2 regions of the Shewanella acanthi genome follow, and region 1 is predicted to be linked to the other one. Evidence: riboswitches for the same ligand, from Rfam matches in the RefSeq annotation. Region 1 holds a riboswitch; the other holds the start of a gene.

Region 1 (4,214 bases):
TAAGGAATCGAGAAATACTTGGCATCATCTAGGGCATATTCAGGGCAATACAGATGCTTACAGGATTTAGGGCCAGTGTGGAGATCCAGCACTATATCGGCTTCGTGGGCCATGGCCTGCAGATTTACCGCGAGGCGATGCCCCGTTGTGATTCCCCATGGATGGTGTAACCGCTGCTGACAAGCCTCAACTAAGGTGCTGCGAAAAGCTTGGAGCAGCTCATTATCATTAAGCTTGGCATGCGCTTTAAACCAGCAGGCAATATCAATATCGTGGTTTAAGTATTCCCTATTCCAGTTAGCCCCAGTGATGGGGTCGAAACGCCCTAGGGTAAACTCGCCACTCTTTTGATTGATACCTAAAGGGTTAGCCAGCGGCACTAGGGTGATTTCCCCAAGAATCTCACAGCGCTCAAGCTGCTTCATTAATTGGAAAATCACCGCATTGCCTTGGACTTCAGCGCCATGAACATTGGCCTGGATATACACTTTAGGTCCCTTTGACGCATTATCACTCGGTTTAAAGGTGTATATTGGTAGGGTTAGCGCTTGTCCTGCGGCAAGCTCACCAATCTTTAAGGTCGCTGAAGTTGGCTGCATGGGATTAACCTTCGAATAGGTTTTCGTGCAGGGCTTTAACCACTTGCGCAGCCTCTGATTCTGCAACTAACACACACAGGTTGTGTGGGCTCGCACCTTGGCAGATCATACGCACGTTATGTGGCTCTAAGACTTCAAACACGCGGCGACAGATTCCCGCAGTCGTTGCGATGCGATTACCGATAATCGCCACAAGTGCTAAACCATCTTCAACACGCACGCGGCAATGCTGCGACAACTCCTGCAAAAGTGCTTCACTCAGCAGGCCCTGACCGCTAGAGTCTGAACCGGTTTTGTCTAACGTCAACGAGACGTTAACTTCTGAAGTGGTAATTAAGTCCACACTGATCTTGTGTCGTGCTAACGTTGCAAAGGTCTCTGCCAGGAAGCCCTGGGCATGTAGCATTTGCAGGCTGTGCAAGTTAAGTAGTGTTTGATCGCGGCGCAGAGCGACTGCACGGAATACCGGCGCATCTTCAACCGCATGGCGGATCCAAGTACCACCCTTTTCAGGTTCTTTACTCGAACCAACAAACACTTGGATCTGTTGACGTACAGCAGGAAGGATGGTCGCAGGGTGCAATACTTTGGCACCGAAGGTTGCCATCTCTGCCGCTTCGTTAAAGCTGATTTCAGCAATCGGATGAGCATTAGGCGCTAGACGTGGGTCAGTGGTGTAGATACCCGCAACGTCAGTCCAAATTTCTACCGCAGTGGCTCGTAAGGCTTCGGCTAATAACGCCGCTGAGTAATCGCTACCACCACGACCTAAGGTCGTTGTTTGCCCTTGTTCGTCGGCACCAATAAAACCTTGAGTTACGATAATTTGTTCAGCAAGCAGAGGCTGTAAATGCTCGCCTGCAAGGGCGGCAATTTGCTCAACCTGTGGCTCGGCGCGGCCAAAATGGCTGTCGGTACGCAATACGCGGCGCACATCGAACGCACTTGAATTAGCGCCCTTTTCACGCAGTACTGCCGCAAACAGCGCAGATGAACATTGCTCACCTAGGGATAACAGCTCGTCCATGGTCGCTTTGCTGCGCTCTGAAACTAAGGCTTCGCTGAGTACCGCCATACGGCTTAATAATTTATCCAGCGCGGCAGCAACATCGTTCGGACGACCTAATTTGTCTAAGATAGCGTACTGAATTTGGGCGATTTGTTTTAGGCGTTGCAGACGGGCATCGTCAGTGATCGACTCTTGGGTCAATTCCACTAACAGGTTGGTTACTCCGCTTGATGCGCTGACCACCACTAAACGACACGCTGGATTGCCTAATACAATTTCCGCACAACGGTTCATTGCACCGTAGTCAGCGACTGAAGTACCACCAAATTTAGAAACAACAAGAGACATTAGCGAACCTCCGCGGCAAAGGCAGAAGTCACAACAATAAAACTTAAAGATTGATTAACTAACATGATTACGCTCCGAACTAACTTCGTTCGAAGAGCCTGGTGCTCAATGATACGCACCCCAAAGAAGGGAAACAGCAATCGTCACCAGAAGCTCTCCACCAAATACAGGTGACAATCGTCAGGATTCAGCCTGACCGACCGACATCAACATGCAGCAACCATGTGTATGCCTCGGCGTTAATCTCCCTCATCAATCGTCGCTGGAGTTTGTGCTCCTCAGACTGACTACCTAGTTAACGCTCCTCTTCTGTTCCTTCCCGCCGGAAAGGAGCGGAAAAAGTAGCAATAAACCCCACTCTAAGTCAATGCAATTTTCACATTGAGTAAACAATTTAAATATTTTCATTTAAAAACAATTAGTAAGGCTTTTTGAAGTCAACATAAATGTTAACCAATCGAAAAATTAACTTTTAGATGAAGGTAAAAGGGCCGCTATGTGGAAATTAATAGGGCAAAAAAATTTGAGTAAAATAAAAAAATTAAGCCCAAAGTTGGGCTTATTTTATACAACGAAAATTCATGTAAACGCTGGCTAAAAATTAGTGACTCAAATCAGGCAGTTCGTAAACCATACGAACATGATCGGTAAATTTTCCTAATCTGACTTCATCATGATTTTGCAGCGTACAAGGCACTAAACTCAACACTCCTTTTTCAACCATATAAATAGCATATTGGTTGAATTTTCTGCCCAACTGCAACGCCTGCATACGGTCTATCATCACAGCCCAGCTTTTCTCCATATGGGATAAATCGGGGGCGGCGCCCACCATAGCACGATAAGGACAACCCAGAGTTTCGATATCTCGTAACAGCTGGCGATCAAGTAAGCGATTTTGAGAAGGAGTGAGAAGTTCTGAAGCGGGGTTTTGAGCGGTGATTACAGCAAAAGAAAAATCGGAAGATAATGCTTGAGTTAGCAAAAACAACGGCGTTTGATAATGCTGCCACAAATCTAGAGTCATAGGTTCCATCGGCTGATTAGTCTAAAAATGCACCCCGCAAGTGTAGCAGAATGGCTAAAAAATCCAAAGTGGTGTGAACTAGCTCACAACAACCATGAATACATTAGTTATATTAATCAGCCACTAAGACAAAAAATATACAAAATGAGCGCTAGATCCGAAAATTTGTTAACATTTCATTTGTTAACAAATGCCTAAAACGAGTACAATGTAGTACTGGTCAACTTGAGCAATTCCCATCATAGATTGCTTAATGTTCATTTCTCAAAGTGACTTTTATTTACTTAAATAGCAAAAGCAGGCCAGACATCTTTTAAAATGTGTTCTACATTTGATTTATCATTAAACATTTTAAAAAAAACAATAGTTAAGGAACTATCTATAACTATTGCTTATCGAAGTTGATACTTGTTGCGTTTAAATCGTATTACACTTTAAACGAACACTTTATATACATCCTGACGTGTCGCCGTATAGATTATTCCTTAAGAAGCACTAAGCAGTTAAAGGAAGTATCAACTTTTTATGAATTTAAGGATCCGATGTAAGTGGTTCTTATGGTTAGAATAAAATTGGTTAAAAATTAGGTAATTAATATGCAAAATCCGCACATTCTGATCGTTGAAGATGAAGCCGTTACCCGTAACACGCTGAGAAGTATTTTCGAGGCAGAAGGGTATGTGGTAACTGAAGCCAATGATGGCGCAGAAATGCATAAGGCTATGCAGGAAAACAAAATCAACCTCGTGGTTATGGACATTAACCTGCCAGGTAAAAACGGTCTGTTGTTGGCGCGTGAACTACGTGAAATCAACAACATTGGTCTGATTTTCCTCACTGGCCGTGACAATGAAGTCGATAAGATTCTAGGACTTGAAATTGGTGCGGACGATTATATTACCAAGCCATTCAACCCACGCGAGCTAACCATTCGTGCACGTAACCTGCTGACCCGCGTAAACAGTGCTGGCACTGAAGCTGAAGAAAAGAGCTCAGTGGAACACTACCGTTTCAACGATTGGAGTCTTGAGATCAACAGCCGTTCACTGGTGAGCCCACAGGGTGAATCTTACAAACTGCCACGCAGCGAATTCCGCGCGATGCTGCACTTTGTTGAGAACCCAGGCAAGATCTTAACCCGTGCTGATCTGTTAATGAAAATGACAGGCCGTGAGTTAAAGCCACACGACCGTACCGTTGACGTGACTATTCGCCGTATCCGTAAGCACTT
Region 2 (4,214 bases), 740 kb from region 1:
AGAACTCTATGGCGTAACCTTAAAACCACGTCCTGATTTACCGGTTTATCACCCAGACGTGAAAGCCTACGAAATGTTCGATGCCGATGGCAGCAGCATGGCGATTTTCTATGCCGACTACTTTGCCCGTGAAGGTAAACGTGGTGGCGCATGGATGAGCTCTTTCGTTGGCCAATCGAATCTCGAAGGCACTAAGCCTGTCGTGCTCAATGTGATGAACATTAAGAAAGCGCCTGAGGGCCAACCGACCTTCGTCAGCTTCCGTGAAGTCACAACTATGTTCCATGAAATGGGCCACGGCACCCACGGTATGTTCTCTAAGGTGACCTACCCAAGCTTAGCTGGTACTTCAGTTTCCCGTGACTTTGTCGAATTCCCATCGACTTTTGAAGAAGACTGGGCTGCGCATCCTCAAGTGTTAGCAAACTACGCGAAGCACTACGAAACGGGTGAAGCGATCCCCGATGAATTGCTGCAAAAGCTATTGAAATCAGGCAGCTTTAACCAAGGGTTTGACACCTTAGAATACATGGCTGCGGCACTGGTTGATATGGAATGGCACTCACTCAGCGCCGATGCACCTCTGCAAGATGTTGCCACCTTCGAAGCTAATGCGCTGAAAAAACACGGTTTGAATATCGATGCCGTACCACCACGTTATAAGTCAACTTACTTTGCCCACGCCTTCCCAGGCGGTTATTCAGCAAGTTATTACGCTTACATGTGGAGTGAAATCCTCGCGGCCGACGCCTTTGCCTACGTGCAAACCCAAGGCGGTCTGAACCGTGAAATCGGCATGAAATACCGTAAAAACATCCGAGAAGTGGGTAACAGCATTGCGCCAATGGAAGCCTACCAAAACTTCCGTGGCCAAGAGCCAACCACAGATGCACTGCTAAAACGCCGTGGATTAACACAAGCCCTGTAAATCAGGTAACGCACTTGAGGTAAATGGCGAATTGATTCGAATCAATTCGCCATAAAAAAACAGCCAGCAATATGCTGGCTGTTTTTATTTGTAAGTTTCGCTTACTTCGCTCGACTCTTTATCCTAAGCCACACAATACTCAGGATGAACAGCACACTACAAGTCATCAGGCCAGCACTGACAGACTCGGTAAAACCAAGCACCACATAACCTACCATGCTGATCAACGCCACAATCACAGCATAGGGCAACTGAGTCACTACGTGGTCGATGTGGTGACAACTTGCACCGGTTGACGACAGAATCGTGGTATCGGAAATTGGAGAACAGTGGTCACCAAATACCGCACCTGCTAATACTGAGGCCAACATCGGCAACATCATGCCAGTGTGGCTCCCCATCGCCATATCGGCGGCAATGGGCAACATAATGCCGAAGGTGCCCCAACTGGTGCCAGTCGAAAAGGCCGTTAATCCCGCCAGAACAAACATCATTGCAGGTAAAAACGCGAAGGGAATATTCCCTGTCGCAAGACTAGCCATAAACTTACCTGTCTCTAACTGGCCAATTACCCCCGCAATGGTCCAAGCAAACAACAGGATGTAGATAGCTGGTAACATGGAACGAGCGCCGTGTACTACACCTTTAAATACCAGTGACTTTTCAACGCCTTGAATAATATTTAAAACTAAAGTCACCGCAAGACCGACTAAAGCGCCGAAAAACAAGGATGAACTTACATCTGTCTTTTCAAAGGCTGAAATAATATTAAAAGCCACGCCTTCAGAGGCTAATACCTGCGCACCGCTACTCACCATAAAGTACAACGTAGCCACAACTAACACTGTGATTGGTAAGAATAAACCAAGAATTTTACCTGTGTCAGCTTCGGGTAAATCTGCGTTAGCGCCAGGTGGTAGCCCCTTATTTTCATCATACAAGTTGCCACGCTGCGCATTTAATTCATGCTCACGCATCGGACCAATATCCAGCCCCATAAAGGCCACGCATAGCAGTAATAACAGGGCGAAGATGGCGTAAAAATTCATTGGGATCATTTGAATGAACACACTCAAATGACCTGAATCGGTAAAACCGTGGGCCGTTAAAATGCCGCCAATTAGCGCAATAATATACGCGCCCCAGCTCGACACTGGCGAAATTACACACACAGGTGCTGCGGTTGAATCCAGTAAGTAAGCGAGTTTAGCGCGGGAAATGTAGTAACGGTCCGTCACAGGACGCGCAACAGAACCCACCACTAAGCTATTGAAATAATCGTCAATAAATACCACGCAGCCGAGGAACATGGTTAACAGTTTTGCATCACGTTTATTGCGAATATGCAGGCGAGCCCAATCGGCAAAGGCTCGGGCACTGCCACTCACAGTAATGAGCGCGGTGATCATTCCCAGTACAATCAAGAAACCAAGAATGTAAAGATTCCACGTATTTAAACCATCTTCAGACCAGAACAGTCCCTTAATACTCGATAATAAAAATTCACCACTGGCAATCGGTGAGAATTGATTGAGTAATAACACCCCAATTAAAATCCCAAGGCCAAGGGATAAGAGGACCCTGCGCGTCAAGATCGCTAAAACAATCGCTACCACAGGCGGCAGCAAAGAGAGTGCCGAATCGGCATAACTTACTACAGTCATTGATTATTTCTTCGTCAAAAATACGAATGGAGGGCGACTGAACTGGTGGGGAAAGGATATAAAATACCTAGGTCACCTGTCCTATCAGTAGCGCTCCATAGTAACTAATTCTGATGTCCGTATCAGAAAATACTATGGCAGTGTTGCACCTATTAGATACAACCCCAGCAGTCGATCGTGATAAATCGAACCACTTCGGCACCAAATCCTTTCATAATCGATCAACGGTATCACCCTACTGATTATTACTGATATTTGGCGCGCCTCTACTTCTAAGAACGCCCAAAGCGGGCGTGAGGCACATAAAAACATAAGCGGCTTTGCAGTGCTACCGCAAAGCCGCTTACTGTGACTTAGATCGCGAAGAAAATCAACCTAGAGTTGCGATTAACTCAGGTACCGCTTCAAACAAGTCAGCTTCAAGACCGTAATCCGCCACTTGGAAAATGGGCGCTTCTGGATCTTTGTTAATAGCCACAATGACTTTAGAGTCCTTCATACCCGCTAAGTGCTGAATAGCACCCGAAATACCGACAGCGATATAAAGATCTGGCGCCACAATCTTACCGGTTTGACCCACTTGCAGATCGTTCGGCACAAAACCTGCGTCAACCGCAGCGCGTGATGCACCCACAGCTGCGCCTAATTTATCTGCAAGCTGCTCTAACAGGGCAAAGTTTTCACCACTGCCCATGCCACGACCACCGGAAACGATAACGCCAGCATTACCTAATTCTGGACGAGCAGATACGGTTAATGATTGCGACACGAACTGAGTTTTTGCTTCGAAGACTTTATCAACGGCAGTCACAGCAGCGCTGTTACCATTTGCCGCAGCATCGAATGCACTTGCACGCACTGTCATCACTTTAATGGCATCAAGGCTTTGCACTGTCGCTAATGCGTTACCCGCATAAATTGGACGCACAAAAGTGTCTGCATCAACAACGCTAATCACTTCAGAAATTTGGGCTACATCTAACAGCGCCGCAACGCGTGGCAGCGTGTCTTTACCCACACTTGAAGCTGCAGCCAGAATGTGGCTGTAAGCAGGCGCTAAATCAGTCAGTAATTTAGATGTATTCTCAGCAAGTTGCGCAACATAAACACTGTGATCAGCCACTAATACTTGGCTAACACCTTGAATGGCTTGCGCAGCTTCAACTACCGCACCACATTGATGACCTACAACTAAAACATGCACATCGCCACCGATAGCTAATGCTGCAGAAACAACCTTAGCAGTATCGAGTTTAAGAGCCGCATTATCGTGTTCAGCTAATACTAAAATGGCCATTAGATCACCTTCGCTTCATTTTTTAACTTTTCAACCAGCTCAGCTACCGACGTTACCATGATGCCAGCCTTACGCTCGGCAGGTGGAGTCACCTTCAACACGGTTTGGTGGGCCTTTAAGGTCACACCCAAATCAGCAACAGTTAGCACGTCTAGCGGCTTCTTCTTTGCCTTCATGATATTAGGTAGAGAAGCATAACGAGGTTCGTTTAAGCGCAAATCAGTCGTCACTACCGCAGGCAGTGGCAGGCTTAGGGTCTGCATACCGCCATCGATTTCGCGGGCTACTTGCACGCTGTTGCCTTCTACTTTGATTTCAGAAGCAA

The links. A riboswitch is a leader RNA that binds a small molecule or an ion and turns the genes downstream of it on or off. The one in region 1 is predicted to bind lysine.
Region 2: another riboswitch for lysine. It lies ahead of K0H61_RS05960 (Na+/H+ antiporter NhaC family protein); the one in region 1 lies ahead of lysC (lysine-sensitive aspartokinase 3).

What each region holds. Positions count from the first base shown of each region.
Region 1 is NZ_CP080413.1:587,238-591,451, reverse strand. Features, by position in the region: gene K0H61_RS02515 (succinylglutamate desuccinylase/aspartoacylase family protein) at 1-599, opposite strand, end outside; gene lysC (lysine-sensitive aspartokinase 3) at 604-1,956, opposite strand; lysine riboswitch at 2,099-2,273, opposite strand; gene K0H61_RS02505 (DUF3293 domain-containing protein) at 2,558-2,992, opposite strand; gene arcA (two-component system response regulator ArcA) at 3,580-4,214, shown strand, end outside.
Region 2 is NZ_CP080413.1:1,322,823-1,327,036, reverse strand. Features, by position in the region: gene K0H61_RS05965 (M3 family metallopeptidase) at 1-928, shown strand, start outside; gene K0H61_RS05960 (Na+/H+ antiporter NhaC family protein) at 1,030-2,592, opposite strand; lysine riboswitch at 2,673-2,869, opposite strand; gene K0H61_RS05955 (electron transfer flavoprotein subunit alpha/FixB family protein) at 2,963-3,889, opposite strand; gene K0H61_RS05950 (electron transfer flavoprotein subunit beta/FixA family protein) at 3,889-4,214, opposite strand, start outside.